DNA from 3 places in the Azoarcus sp. DN11 genome. Region 2 is predicted to be linked to each of the others. Evidence: predicted binding sites of a transcription regulator. Region 2 holds the regulator's gene; each other region holds the start of a gene.

The links. The regulator FNR, encoded in region 2, switches genes on or off when oxygen is low (the NO sensors DNR and NnrR bind a similar motif). The targets are predictions, from matches to a motif close to TTGANCTAGNTCAA.
Region 1: a site for FNR is predicted at 2,888-2,901, ahead of ubiU (ubiquinone anaerobic biosynthesis protein UbiU). Genes of this name have one in related genera too.
Region 3: a site for FNR is predicted at 1,974-1,987, ahead of CDA09_RS06940 (thiamine pyrophosphate-dependent enzyme). Genes of this name have one in related genera too.

The regions. Positions count from the first base shown of each region.
Region 1 covers NZ_CP021731.1:448,137-453,040, forward strand. Annotated here, with positions in the region: gene CDA09_RS02005 (VanZ family protein) at 1-241, opposite strand, end outside; gene ubiT (ubiquinone anaerobic biosynthesis accessory factor UbiT) at 380-883, opposite strand; gene CDA09_RS02015 (U32 family peptidase) at 913-1,809, opposite strand; gene ubiU (ubiquinone anaerobic biosynthesis protein UbiU) at 1,818-2,831, opposite strand; gene CDA09_RS02025 (hypothetical protein) at 3,157-4,904, opposite strand, start outside.
Region 2 covers NZ_CP021731.1:3,643,938-3,648,841, forward strand. Annotated here, with positions in the region: gene hemN (oxygen-independent coproporphyrinogen III oxidase) at 78-1,469, opposite strand; gene fnr (fumarate/nitrate reduction transcriptional regulator Fnr) at 1,603-2,349, shown strand; gene CDA09_RS16835 (hemerythrin domain-containing protein) at 2,389-2,919, opposite strand; gene CDA09_RS16840 (SirB2 family protein) at 2,919-3,314, opposite strand; gene CDA09_RS16845 (NnrS family protein) at 3,318-4,505, opposite strand; gene CDA09_RS16850 (Crp/Fnr family transcriptional regulator) at 4,657-4,904, shown strand, end outside.
Region 3 covers NZ_CP021731.1:1,510,494-1,515,397, forward strand. Annotated here, with positions in the region: gene CDA09_RS06925 (PAS domain S-box protein) at 1-643, shown strand, start outside; gene CDA09_RS06930 (response regulator transcription factor) at 636-1,256, shown strand; gene CDA09_RS06935 (c-type cytochrome) at 1,292-1,891, shown strand; gene CDA09_RS06940 (thiamine pyrophosphate-dependent enzyme) at 2,051-3,922, shown strand; gene CDA09_RS06945 (indolepyruvate oxidoreductase subunit beta) at 3,931-4,539, shown strand; gene folD (bifunctional methylenetetrahydrofolate dehydrogenase/methenyltetrahydrofolate cyclohydrolase FolD) at 4,802-4,904, shown strand, end outside.

The DNA.
Region 1 (4,904 bases), 1.8 Mb from region 2:
GGCCGATGCGCTGCGGCAGGGCGGGTGCGAGGACGAAACCGAACGGCATGAAACCGAGCACGTTGATCACGATGTCGGCGCTGCGCACATACTTCGGCCAGGGGGCGGTGAGGAAATCGAGCAGCGGGAGCCCCGTCGAGCGCCAGCCGGTCAGCGGGTGCAGGCACGCGTAGACGATCAGCAGGCCGTAGGCGAAGGCGAGATTGCGCGGCAGGGATGACGCGGCGCGCGCGGTGGGCATCGGCGGGTCGGGGCAGGCTTCGGAGCCTCGATTCTAGCGCGAAGGGCGGTCGATCGGTCCGGGCCGAGAGGGGGCAGGGCTTCCGTAGGGCGCGATTACCTCCCGTCCTACGGAAGCCTCTGCTGGGGGGCAGCCTGCTCAGTGCGCGCCGAGCGACTGCTGCGGGTGGTGGCGCGTGAGCGGGTTGAAGCGGCGCAGCACGCTGGCGGGCGCGTATTCGGTCCGCAGCGCGTCCCAGTCCACCGCATCGAGCGTGTTCTTGACCAGCAGGCCGAGGTCGGTCGCGCCCTCCATGAGCAGGCGGCGGCCGAAGAACAGCGTGTCGGCGTCTTCCTCGCGCAGCGCGAGCGCGATGTAGTCGCGCACATTGGCGGTCAGCGTGAGGTCGGGTTCGCCGCCGGCGGACAGCGGCACGAAGCCGCGCGGGCCGAGCGTGAAGTCGAGCGTCAGGCCGGCGTCGCGTACGCGCATGCGCAGGTGGCGGCCGGTCAGCGGCTCGAGGTCCTCGCGCGACAGCACGCGGCCGAGCGCGAGGTTCAGCGCAGTGGTCAGCGCGAAGGTGGGCGGGCGCTGCGGCAGGTGCGACGCGAGGCGCGCGAGCGCCGCGGGGAGCGTGAAGGCCGGGATGCGGAAATTGCTCATGCTCATGTGTGCACTCCAGGAAGACGGAATCAGGCGGAGACGTACTGTTCGACGCCGGGGCGGCCGTGCCAGAAGCCGTTGCACGGCGCTTCGACCATCAGCGTCTTGCTGCGGGTGAAGGCGTCCAGCGGCGACAGCGTGCCGGCGATGGCGTCGCGGAAGAGTTCGAGCACCGCCACGGTGTTGTCGCCCTGCGGGCTCACGCGCAGCACCTGCGCGGTGTCGCGCAGCGTCGGCAGGTCGGCGAGCAGGTTGTGCACGCGCGCGGACTGCGTCTGCACGCCGTTCAGCGTCAGGAAGGGCTCGCCTTCGCGGGTGCGCAGCACCAGGCCGTCCTTCATGCCGAGGCAGCGGAACTCGCAGGTGTCCTTCTGCAGGTTGTAGTGGCGGGCGGTGAAGCAGCGCGCCGAGTGGGCGAGCGGCAGGCGGCCCCAGGCGAGCACTTCGGTCTCGATCGCGGGCGCGCCGGAGGCGAGGAGTTCGGCGAGCACCGCGCCGGACATCTCGGGCGGCGCCATCCAGCGCGTCGCGCCCGATTCGGCCATCATCGACAGCGTCTGCGGATTGAAGATGTTGAGCGTCGGGCCGGCGATCCAGTCGCGGCGGCCGGCCTTGGTCAGCAGGTTCACCGCCGACATGTCGTTGGCTTCGACGCGGAATCCGTCCTGCGCGACGATGCGGCGCAGGGCCTTGAGGTCGGATTCGGACTCGATCAGCGATTGCGAGGACAGCACGGCTTCCTTGCCGGCGGCCTTGAGCATCGCCGCGACGTCGAGCCAGTCCTCGGCGCGCAGTTCGTGGCGGCGCGAGCACACCGTCTCGCCGAGATAGACGATGTCGGCGGGGCTTTCCGCGATCTGTGCGTAGAACTCCAGCGTCTGCTGGCGCGACCAGTAGTAGAGCAGGGGACCCAGGGCGATTTTCATTCTGTTGTTCACTTCCACGGCCGGTAGTACGCGCCGAGCGTATGGCTGCGGCCTTCGGAGACCTTGTCGAGTTCGGCGATCCACGCCGGCTGCACGGCGAAGCTGTCGGCGTCGCGCATCACCTTGTCGATCGCCTCGCGCCACACGCGCGTGACTTGGCCGACATAGGCGGGGCTGCGCTGGCGGCCTTCGATCTTGATCGCGCGCACGCCGGCGCGGGCGAGGTCGGGCAGCAGTTCCAGCGTGTTGAGGCTGGTCGGCTCCTCGATCGCGTAGTAGGTCTCGCCGTTCACGTCGAAGCGGCCCTTGCACAGCGTCGGGTAGCCGGCGCGCTCGCCGTCGTCGAAGCGGTCGATGAGGATGCCGTTGAGGCGCGTTTCCATGCCCTGGGGTGTCTGTTCCCAGCGCACGTGCTTGCCCGGCGAGCAGGCGCCGTTGCAGTTGGGCGATTCGCCGGTGGCGTAGGCGGACAGCGCGCAGCGCCCTTCGACCATCACGCACAGGCCGCCGAAGCCGAACACTTCGATCTCGACCTGGGTGTTGGCGATCACGTGCTGCACCTGCGGCAGCGACAGCACGCGCGGCAGCACCGCGCGCTGGATGCCGAAGCGCTCGGCGTAGAAGTTGATCGCCTCGTAGGTGGTCGCCGAGCCCTGAACGGACAGGTGCAGGCGCAACTGCGGGTGTTTCTTCTGCGCGTAGGCCATCAGGCCGGGGTCGGCGACGATGATCGCGTCGATGCCCATGTCGGCGGCGCGGTCCACGGCGGCCGTCCAGCCGGCCCAGTTGCCGGCCTGCGGGTAGGTGTTGAGGGCGACCAGCACTTTGCGCTTGCGGTCATGGGCGTAGCGCACGCCTTCGGCCAGCGCCTTGGCGTCGAAATTCAGGCCGGTGAAGTTTCGCGCGTTGGTCGCGTCCTTGAAGCCGAGATAGACGCAGTCGGCTCCATGGTCGACGGCCGTCTTCAGCGCCGGCAGGCTCCCTGCCGGGCAGACGAGTTCGATTTTCGTATTGGAGGTCATGGCGGGGGTTGGGGAAAAAAGCTCCGCAACCATAGTGCGCCGGCGCCCGAGCCGCGTTGACGGGGGTCAAGGGGCCGGTTCGGCGAGGCGGCAATTCTCTACAGTGGAGATCCGGAATGAGGTCACTCCGACAGGCCGGGCTCCACCTCGCGTGGGAGGCGCCGGCTTATTGACCCGGCAACCCAATACCGTTCGGGCCGAGCCTGTCGAAGCCCAACTGAGCCAGGCCTTCGACAAGCTCAGGGCGAACGGAGATGATCGATTCGACTGCCGTGTTAACAGCCTTCGATTCTTGTCGGTTTCCGCTGCTGCCCCATCTCACCCATCAAGGGGTCGAGATTTCCACGCGGCTGGCGAAAACCGGCGCGATACCGTACTTGCCGTCGCCGTATTCGATGCGTGGTATGCCGTCTTTATCGCCATCCTTCTGGTAGAGAGCTGTTTCGCCGGTCTCCTCGAACTCGCTCTGCTGGATGCCGCTCGCATCGATGGCCTGGGCCCAGAAGCGCTTGTAGCGGGCGATGAGTTCCGGGCTCTTGGTTTCCAGAATCATCTCCCGTAACGCACCGATGGCCGCACCGAGGTTCAGGGGGGTATACACGCTGGTGGCGGCGCCGAGTTCCGAGCGGTAAAGGCCGGTCTTCTCATCCCACAGCCGGGCATTCATGAAATCCAGCGCATTCCTTGCCGCCGTCTTGAAGCGCTCATCGCCGAGTACGTGGTAAGCGGCCAACAGGCCCCGGACGGTCAGGCCCTGATCGAGCAAGGCCGGTGCCCCCGCGACGGCCTTATCGCCGTCGTAGGCGGCGGTCACGCTGCCATCGCCTGCCTGCAGGGCGCTCGCCAGAAAGTCCGCCTGCCTGCGCAGCATCCCCTTGGCGCGTTCGACGACGGCCGTGTCGGTATGCACCTTGTCGACGTAGTTGGCCAGGGCGACCAGGGACATGCCCAGGTCGGCCGTCCTGGTCAAGGCGCCGCGCCCGTGCTCCGGGGTCCATTCGGAGGCCAGCACGCCGTTGGTGGCTTGATGCTTCGTTTCCATGGTCGATAGCACCAGATCGGCCAAGCCTTCGGCCAGAACGATGTACTTCTGCTCCATGATCGATCCGTCATAGGGCGTGTTGTCGCCGAATACCCTATTCCAGTTGCCTTTCACCGCGGGATCCGCGAAGTGATAGAACTCGCTCAGTCCCCACAGCAGTGAGGCTTGATCGAACAGCTGGCTGCTGTTGTCGACAACGGAAAATTCTTCCGGCCGCGGCGGCAGGTCGCCGACCATTCGCAACCGGACGCCGATACGGTGCGGGAAGTAATAGGCGCCGGGTTTTGCCGTGCGCGGATCGACGCCGCCCAGCGCCTTGCCGTCGTAGAGCATCGCCGATTTCATCATCAGCATCTTGCTGACGGCGCTCAGATTGAGCATGGCGCCACGGAAGCCGTCCTCGGGCGTAATGCCGAGATACTTGTCGTCGTGATGATTGCCTGCCAGGAAGAATTCCGACCACAGCGCCAGTTTCATCAAGACCTGGCCCTCGGCGCCCATGTCCACGACGTGGGACATCCGTCCGTGATCCCAGCGCAGGCTGAGGAAATTCTCGCGATAATTCACGCGGTAAGCCCAATCCTCGTTGCCTTTCGTATCTGCTCCATAAGGTGTGGCGGGGAAAGCGGGGCCGTAGATTTTTTTCAGGTCGTCGTCGCGCAGCCGGTTTTCGGTGCTCTGGAAGCTGCCGCCCTTGTCCAGCGGCCGGGTCAGATGCGGGTCGCAGGACTCGAACGCCAGCATCAGGGGCGAGGCATCCTCAAAGCGGCGGGGGAAGCCGGTTCTCGCCAGATACAGGGGCGTGATGTCCTGCAGCAATGTGCCCTTGTTCGATCGGACATATTCGCCGCGGTCGCGGTTGTCGTTGGCACGCCCTTGCTGCAGCGCTTTTTCCGTTACATAGGGGCCATGCACCAGATGAACGCCACAGCGGCTTTCGGTATTCAACGCTTCCATGTTGTAGCGCGAGTACCAGTAGGATTCGACGGTGGCCATGAAGATCAGGTCGCTATCCATCGGGATCCCCCGGT
Region 2 (4,904 bases):
CGGGCGCCCGAGGACGCCCGCACTGTACCACCTTCTCCCGCCCCAGGCAGCCCGCGACAACGGGCCGCCGGCCGGACTCAGATGACCTTCGAATAACGCGCGCGCTCGCGGTCGGCGCGCAGGTAACGGTCGAAGACCATCGCGATGCCGCGCACCAGCAGGCGCCCCGGCGGCAGCACGCTGATCCACTTGTCGCTGACCTTCAGCAGGCCGGCCTCCTCCATCGCCTTGAGATCCTCGAGTTCGGCGGCGAAGTATTCGTCGAACTTGATCAGGTGCGCGATCTCGATCGAATCGATCGACAGCTCGAAATGGCACATCAGCGCCTGGATGATCGAACGACGCAGCAGGTCGTCGGCCGTCAGCTCGACGCCGCGCAGGACCGGCAGTTCGTCGCGATCGAGGGCGTCGTAGTACTCGTCGAGCGTCTTCACGTTCTGCGAGTACACCGGGCCGATCTTGCCGATCGCCGACACGCCGAAGGCCAGCAGGTCGCATTCGGCCTGCGTCGAATAGCCCTGGAAATTGCGGTGCAGGCGCCCCTGGCGCTGGGCGATCGTGAGCTCGTCGTCCGGCTTGGCAAAGTGGTCCATGCCGATATAGACGTAGCCCGCCTCCGTCAGCCGGCGGATCGCCATCTGCAGGATCTGCAGCTTGGTGTCCGAGGTCGGCATGTCGTTGATCGAGATACGGCGCTGCGGCTTGAACAGGCCCGGCAGGTGCGCGTAGCTGTACAGCGAGATGCGATCCGGCGACAGCTCCAGTACCTGCTCCAGCGTGCGGTTGAAGCTGATGATGTTCTGGCGCGGCAGGCCGTAGATCAGGTCCATGCTGATGGACTTGAAGCCGGTGGCGCGGGCCGACTCGATCACGAGCCTGGTTTCATCGAAGCTCTGGATGCGATTGACCGCTTCCTGCACGTCTTCGTTGAAGTCCTGCACGCCCACGCTCATGCGGTTGAAGCCGAGGTCGGCGAGCAGCTTCACGGTGTCGAAGTCGACCTTGCGCGGATCGACCTCGATCGAGTATTCGCCGTTCGGCACCAGCGTGAAGCGCTTGTGCACCGAATCCATGAGCTGGCGCAGCTCGTCATGCGACAGGAAGGTCGGCGTGCCGCCGCCGAGGTGAAGCTGCGTGACCTGGTGGCTACCGCCCAATGCGGCGGCCTGCATCCCGATTTCCTTATCGAGATACTTCAGGTACTTCGCCGAACGTGCATGATCTTTCGTGATGATCTTGTTGCACGCGCAGTAGTAGCAGATCGTGTTACAGAACGGGATGTGGAAGTATAATGAGAGCGGTTTGCTCACGCCCCCGACACCGCGTTGCGCCAGCCAGTCCCGCAATGCACGGGCATCGAACGCTTCGACGAAGCGGTCGGCCGTCGGGTAGGACGTGTAGCGCGGCCCATTGATGTCGAACCGGCGAATCAGCTGCTGGTCGAACACAAGATCTTTCTGACTGGTCATGGATGTTTCGCTTGAGTGCATTCCGTACGATCTCAAAAAGCCGCAGTTTTGTGGTTGACGTGGATCAACGGTCCATTCCGCCGGGCGCCTGCCACTTCTCGGTCGATGTAGAAGGAACAATATTATCGTGCAAATGAAGGCGACGGTGCCGATTACAGTCGCGAGCCTGAAGGTCGCATGCTCCCAGTGCAACCTGGTCGAACTGTGCCTGCCCTTCGGGATGTCGGAATCGGAAATCGACCGTCTCGACGAACTGGTCGGTGCGCGGCGCAAGATCAAGCGGCAGCAGCATCTGTATCGCGCGGGCGATCCGTTCGAGGCGATCTACGCGATCCGCGCAGGTTCGTTCAAGACCGACGTGCTACTCGAGGACGGGCGCGAACAGGTCACCGGCTTCCAGATGACCGGCGAAATGCTCGGTCTCGACGGCATCAGCACCGAAGCCCATTCCTGCAATGCGATCGCGCTCGAAGACAGCGAAGTCTGCGTGATCGCCTACAGCAAGCTCGAGGAACTGTCGCGCGTGGTCGAAGGCCTACAGCTCCAGTTCCACAAGGTCATGAGCCGCGAGATCGTGCGCGACCACGGCGTGATGACCCTCCTCGGCTCGATGCGCGCCGAAGAGCGCCTGGCGGCCTTCCTGCTCAACATGTCGCAGCGTTTCACGGCGCGCGGCTTCTCCCCCGCGGAATTCCACCTTCGCATGACCCGCGAGGAGATCGGCTCCTATCTGGGCCTCAAGCTCGAAACGGTGTCGCGGGCCTTCTCGAAGTTCCAGGACGAAGGCCTGATCGCGGTCCAGCAGAAGCACATCCGCATTCTCGACATCGTCGGCCTGAAGCGGCTGATCCAGCACCCGTCGCCGTCGCCCCGCCCCTGACCGGGGTGCGTGCCGTGCCGCCGATTGCGGCGCCCCGCCCTATTGGCGCCGCCGCGCAGTCATCGTTCCCGACAGCACCTCGATATCCTGCGCGCCGAGCACGCTGCGGGCGACGGGGAGCAATTCGCCTTCCTCCCGCGCGATGTGACGCCGGTAAGCGCCCGCGAATTCCTCCACCGCGGCCGGCGTCAGGTCGGCACTTTCTCCGCGCGCGATGCACTCGAGCCGCGCGCGCATCTGCGCCCAGCCCGCGAACAGCCGCTGGTGATCCGCCAGGATCCAGTCGATGAGCGTACCGAGCTCGCCCCGCCGGGCCTCATCGACGCGCTCGCGCAGGACGGGAAAGAGATCGTCCTCCTCGTCCTGGTGGTGCTTCACCGCGGCAACATCGAAGTAGCGCATCACGTTGGTCGCGGCCTGTTGCGCCTGGCGGTCGGGACCATGCTCGGGAAGCCAGGCCGCGAGCCGGGCCAGCGTGGCCAGTTGTGCCTGCAGGCGCTCATGGCAGGCTTCGAGCATCTCGAGCGGGGTTTCGAAACCCGGCGACGTGGGGATCAGCGAATCGGCCATCAAAACACTCCGGTAAGAGTCAGGAATCCGGCGGGGTTCTTGCTCAACGCCACCGAGACGATCCACGAGAAAGTGACGACGGCCGCGGCCAGCGCCAGCACGCGGGTCCGCATCGTGCGACCCCAGCGCAGCGCAGTCGCGCCGAGAAGGATGTAGACGACGAGACCGATGACCTTCGCGGTGACCCAGGGCACGACGAAGGGATACTGCCCGCTCATCACCGCAAGCGTGATCGCGCTCCCCAGGAATACCGTATCGATGATGTGCGGCAGGATGCGCGTCACACGATGATCGACGAGGGGACTCCGGAGCATCATCCATAGGCCCTGCAGCAGGAAGCCGCTGCCGCTCAGAACGGCACACGTGACGTGCAGGTGCTTGACCGTCAGGTACATGGATCACCCAGGGCGACCGTCGCTGCGCGGCCGCCAGTAGATTGGCAGGTAGCGTGTGGCCCAGGCGCCGAACACGCCCAGCCAGCCCAGGACGGCGAGCAGCATGACCGTGGCGGACCAGCCCGCGGGAACCACTTCAGCAAGGACCCGGATCACGACCACCAGTTCCAGCCCGAGGAACAGTCCCCAGGTCAGCCGGTCGGCGACGAGCTTGCGTCCGGAGTGGCCCAGGCTGACACGCGAGACCATCGCCAACAGGACGGATCCGAAGAAGCCGACGCCGATCGCATGCAGGGGCGCCAGCCCCAGGACCGCGTAACCCAGCAACGATGCGACGCCCTGGATGGAGAACAGCGTCAGCGCGATTCCGAGCCAGAGAAAGCCGATGTGCAGCATCCCCAGCAGCGGCACCTTCAGCGCCGGAACCGGCCTCCACTGCCGCGACAGCCACAGCGCGGCAAAGGCGGCGGGCGCATCGACCACCCAGCGCAGCGCCTGCAATCCCGCGACGTCCAGCACCGCATGCAGGGCGCTTCCGCCGACGACCAGGACCATGACCCACAGCGGGCGCACCATCACGTAGGCGGGGATCACGCCGCTCGAGAAGAACGGCACCATGCGATGACACACGCCGAAGAACACCGGCAGCAGTGAGCAGAACACAGCGACCTCGATCGCGACGCGCGCCCAGATCGGGTTGCCGCTCGCCGCAAAGCCGAGCCAGGCGAGGACGGCGGCCATTCCGGCGATCATCGCATAGCACACGAGACGGGCATGCAGGGCCTCCAGATCCCCGTGATGCGCGACCTGCCACAGGATGCGCTGCAGCCCGCCCCAGCCGACGAGTACCAGCATCAGCCCCAGGATGGCGATGCCGGGCACGAGCATGCCCGCGACAGTCAATGCCCATCCCGCCGCCAGCAGGCGCCACGCCCACAGCCAGCGCCCCGGCGCAATCTCGTCGTAGCCCTGCCAGCGCGGCATGGCGGTGAGAAGGAAGCCGAACATGAAGAACGGGAACACGCCGGACGTGACGAGCAGCGCGTGCATCCATGCCGGAGGGAGCACCCAGCCGATTGCGGGCATCAGCCCCGCGCGGGCGCTGAGTTCCAGTGCCCACATCGCAAAGCTCACGAGCAGCATCACCGCACCCGACAGGAACATTGCCCGGTGCGGCGCGACAAACAGCATGGGTGAGGCCTGAGCCGGTTGCGCGCGCTGTTGCGTGCGCGTCTGCGCGTTGTCTCCGGAGTTGCCGAGCGGGGACAGGCGGCGGGGTGCCGGATCACGGCCCGTGTTGGGTTGCGGGTTAGAATGCATGAGTTTCCCTACGGAGTCCGAGATGTCCAATCGTCCAGTCGATATTCCCGCCACACTGCGAAAAGTTTCCTTCTTCAGCGAACTGTCCGCAGAGGAGATCGACCGCGTTGCCCGCTTCACCCGCGAACGTCACCTCGAGAAGGGCGAAATCCTCTTCCAGCGCGGTGATCCCGTGCACGGTTTCTATTATGTGGTCTCGGGCCAGATGAAGCTCGCCGTCTCGTCCGCGCAGGGCAACGAGAAGGTGGTCGAGATCATCAGCCCGATGCA
Region 3 (4,904 bases), 2.1 Mb from region 2:
CGCCAACTACAGCATGGGATGCGTCACGCGCATCCAGTCGGGCAACTGGCGCGAGGAAGAGCTGCTGGCGGCGATGCAAAAGGCGAGTTTCCAGGCCGAGCGCGCCGGCAAGATCATCCGCCGCATCCGCGAATTCGTGAAGAAGAGCGAGCCGCGACGCAGCGCGGTGCAGATTTCCGACGTGCTGGACGACGCGATCGGCTTCGCCGAGATCGACGCGCGACGGGTGAGCTCGCGCATCGTGTCGGAGGTCGCCCCCGACCTGCCGCCCGTCTTCGCCGATCGCATCATGATCGAACAGGTCGTGCTGAACCTGGTGAAGAACGGCATCGACGCGATGGCGGACCTGCCCGACGAGCAGCGCGTGCTCACCGTGCGTGCCCGCTCGCTCGGCCCGCGGGCGGTGGAGGTCGCGGTCATCGACCGCGGGCACGGCATCGGTGAGGAAGAGCGCGGGCGTCTCTTCACGCCCTTTTACACAACCAAGGCGGAAGGCATGGGGATGGGCCTGAACATCTGCCGCTCCATCATCGAATTCCACGACGGGCGCCTGATTGTGGATTCCAACCCGGAAGGGGGTACCATCTTCTCATTCACATTGCCCACCGAGGTCGCCGGTGACCGGACAGTCCGCCGTGTCTGAACAATGCATCTACATCGTCGACGACGACGAGGCGCTGCGCGATTCACTGGTGTGGCTGCTCGAATCGAGCGGCCATCGCGTGCGGGCGTGGGAGTCGGCCGAGAGCTTCCTGCGCGACTACCTGCCGGCGATGACCGGCTGCCTGGTGCTCGATGTGCGCATGCCGGGCATGAGCGGGCTGGAACTGTTCGAGGAGTTGAAGCGCCGTCATTGCACGCTACCGGTGATTTTTATCACCGGTCACGGCGACGTGCCGATGGCAGTATCGGCGGTGAAGAAAGGGGCGATCGATTTCATCGAGAAACCGTTCAGCGAGCGCGACATGCTGAACCTGATCGGAGAGTGCCTGACAGCCGAGCAGGAGAGCCGCAACAAGCGCCAGCACGAAGCCGACACGGCGCGGCGGCTGATGCACCTGACGCAGCGCGAGCGCGAAGTGCTGGATCTCATCATCGCCGGCAAGCTCAACAAGCAGATCGCCGACGTGCTCGGCATCAGCATCAAGACGGTGGAAGTGCATCGGGCGCGGGTGATGGAGAAGATGGAGGCGAATTCGCTCGCCGAACTCGTCCAGAACGTGCTGGTCCTACCGGGAGTCGGCGGCCGCGGATAGGTAGCGGCTCGCCTGTGAGGTTTGGGGGGAGGGGTATGAGCGTCGGGAAGTTTCTGGTCGCGGTTCTCGTCCTCGGCGGCGTGGCGCCGGCCATCGCGGCCCCCGACCGGCCCGCGGAGCAACTGGTGAGTGAGCGCTGCCACAGGTGCCACGGCACGAACGGCCTGAGCGGGGACGCGGCGTTCCCCAAGCTTGCGGGACAGAACGTCGACTATCTCACGCGGCAGATGGCCAACTTCAAGACCGGCGTGCGCACCAGCAGGCGCATGCAGAAACGCGTCGAAGACCTCTCGGGCGGCGAGATGCGTGCGCTGGCCGAATATTTCAGTGAAAAACCGATGGTGCCGGAAACGGGAGGTGATCCCGAGCAGGTCGACCGCGGCCGCCACATCTACTTTGCCGGCATTCCGGCGAAGGGCGTGACGGCGTGCACGACCTGCCACGGCCCGCAGGGGCGTGGCGCGATGTACCTGCCGCGGCTCGCCGGCCAGCATGCCCAGTACCTCGCGTCGCAATTGCGGGCCTTCCGCGATTATTCGCGCTCCTCGCCGAACATGGTGATGCATACGGTTGTCGAGAACATCGACGACCCCGAGATCGAGTCCGTCGCCCGGTTCCTCAGCGTGATGGAGTAAGCGCTGCCGACCGCGCCCTTCGGCGCGGTTCAAGGGGAGGCACATCGGGGCGCGCCCGTCCGGCGCGGGGTGGCCCGCGCCTTTGATCCTCGTCAATGGGGCAAAGTTGACCGATCGGTAAACTTTGCTGTCCCCATTCACATTGCCCAGGGTCCCCCCATGCCAGCCACCCAGCCCGTCCCCGCGGCCGCCCGCCTGTTCCTCTCCGGCAACGACGCGGTCGCTCGCGCCGTCTGGGAAGCCGGCACGCGCGTCGCCGCCGCCTATCCCGGCACGCCGTCCACCGAGATCCTCGAAGTGCTGGCGCGCTACCCCGACCTCTACACCGAGTGGTCGGTGAACGAGAAGGTCGCGCTGGAAGTGGCCCTCGGCGCATCGATGGTCGGCGCCCGCGCGTTCTGCGCGATGAAGCATGTCGGGCTGAACGTCGCCTCGGATGCGCTGATGACGATCACCGTGACCGGCACCGAGGGCGGACTGGTGATCGCCGTCGCCGACGACGTGGGCATGTCCTCGTCGCAGAACGAACAGGATTCGCGCTACTGGGGCCGCTTCGCGCATGTGCTGGTGCTGGAGCCGGCCGATTCGCAGGAGGCCTACGCGATGACGCTGGCGGCCTTCGACCTGTCCGAACGCCTGAAGAGCCCGGTGATCCTGCGCCTGACGACGCGCATCTGCCATGTGAAGGGTGTCGTGCAGACGGGCGGGCGCAGCGAGCATGAGCCGGCCGGCTTCGTGAAGGATCCGCGCCACTGGGTCATGGTGCCGGGCAACGCCAAGCCGCGCCTGCCGTCGGTGTTCCAGCGCGAGACCGCGGCCCGCGCCGAGGCGGAGGCGTCGCCGCTCAACTTCCGGATCGACGGCAGCGATCGCCGCATCGGCTTCGTCACCTCGGGGCCGACTTTCATGCACGTGCGCGACGCCTTCCCCGATGCGCCGGTGTTCAAGCTGGGCCTGTCCTGTCCGCCGCCGCTGGAGAGCCTGCGCGCTTTCGCCGCGACCGTCGACACCGTGCTGGTCGTCGAGGAAACCGAGCCGCTGCTGGAAACCGAAATGAAGGCCGCGGGCATCGCCTGCCACGGCAAGGACGTGCTGCCGCGCATCGGCGAGCTCGCGCCCGACGTGCTGGAACCCGCCGTCAGGCGCCTGCGCGGCGAGGCCGTGCCGGAACCCGAGCACGTGCCGCCCCAGCAGGTCTTCCCGCGCCCGCCGACGATGTGCGTCGCGTGCCCGCACCTGGGCGTGTATTACACGCTCTCGCAGATGCGCAACGTGCTGATCGCGGGTGACATCGGTTGCTACACGCTGGGCGCGGGGCACCCGTGGAACGCGCTCGACTCCTGCATCTCGATGGGGGCATCGATGGGTACCGCGCTGGGGATGGACAAGGGGCGTGGCAAGGTTGACGAGAACAAGAAGGTCGTCGCCGTGATCGGCGATTCGACTTTCATGCACATGGGCATGCAGGGCCTGCTCGACATCACCTGGAACCGCGGCAACGTCACGGTGCTGCTGCTCGACAACCGCGCCGTCGGCATGACCGGCGGCCAGGACAACCCCGGCACCGGCCGCGACATCCACGGCGAGGAAACCCAGCGCGTCGACTTCGCCCGGCTGTGCGAGGCGCTCGGCGTGAAGAAGGAGCGCATCCGCGTCGTCGATCCCTACCAGCTGCCGGTGCTGTTCAAGGCGCTGCGCGAGGAGACGAAGATCGAGGAGCCCTCGGTCATCATCACGAACCGCCCCTGCGTGCTGATCGACCACTACGAGCCGGCCAAGTCCTACCTGGTCGAGGAAGACCGCTGCACCGGCTGCGGTAACTGCGTCGAAGTCGGCTGCCCCGCGATCCACGTCACGCGCCGCGACAAGGAGGTCAAGGCTTCGGGCAAGGAAGTCGACCTCTCCTTCGTGCGCATCGAAACGTCCGCCTGCACCGGCTGCGGCCTGTGCGTGCAGCCTTGTGCGCCGAAAGCCATCGTGCACGCGCAGCCCGTCCAGTCCATCCAGTCCGTCCAGTTCGTCAGGAAGTGAGCGCCGCCATGTCCCAGATCACCAACATCCTCGTGTGCGGCGTCGGCGGGCAGGGCGTCATGACGGCGACCGAGATCCTCGCCGAAGCGGCGATTTCGCTCGGCTTCGACGTGAAGAAGACCGAAGTCGCGGGCATGAGCCAGCGTGGCGGAGTCGTGACCTCGCACCTGCGCTTCGGCAGGGTCGTGCTGTCGCCGCAGATCGTGCCGGGCGAAGCCGACCTCCTGATCGGCTTCGAGTCGGCCGAAGCGCTGCGCTGGAGTCACATGCTGCGCCCCGGCGGCATCGCGCTGGTGAACGCCGGCCGCATCGTCCCGCCGGTCGTGAATCTCGGCCTGTTCGACTATCCCGAAGATCCTGTCGCGCGCATGCGCGCACTGGGCCTGGCGGTGCATGCGTTCGACGCCACCTCGCTTGCGCTTGAGCTCGGCAACATCCGCCTCGGCAACACCGTGATGCTCGGCGCCTGTGCCGACCGCCTGCCGTTCCCTGCCGAAGTCCTGCGCGACGCCGTGCTGGCGCGCTTCGGCGCACGCAAGCCGCAACTCGTCGAGGCGAACCGGGAGGCCTTCGAGGCGGGGCGGCGGGCAGTGGCTGGTGAAGCGAAAGCCGCCTGAGTCGCGGTAAAAGCGGCGGGATTTCATCCCGCCCGGGGCGTCGTCGTGATTCTTGCGCAGGGCGGGATGAATCCCGCCTGTCCCCGCTGAGTCGCACACGCAACGGCTACGCAAGCCGCGGTCACCCGGCACGCGGGCAGCCGGCGGCGGGTCGAGGCCATCCTCCAGTGTTGGTGCCAACGCCCCCAGGACCACGGAATCGAATCGCACAAGCCCATGATCCTGCGATAAAATACGAAGTTTTTCATTCGGGGCTTCGATAATGACGGCTCGCATCATCGACGGCAACGCGCTTTCTGCGCGCGTGCGCGGCGAACTCGCGCAACGTGCGGCGCAACTCACCGCGCAAGGCGTGCAACCCTGCC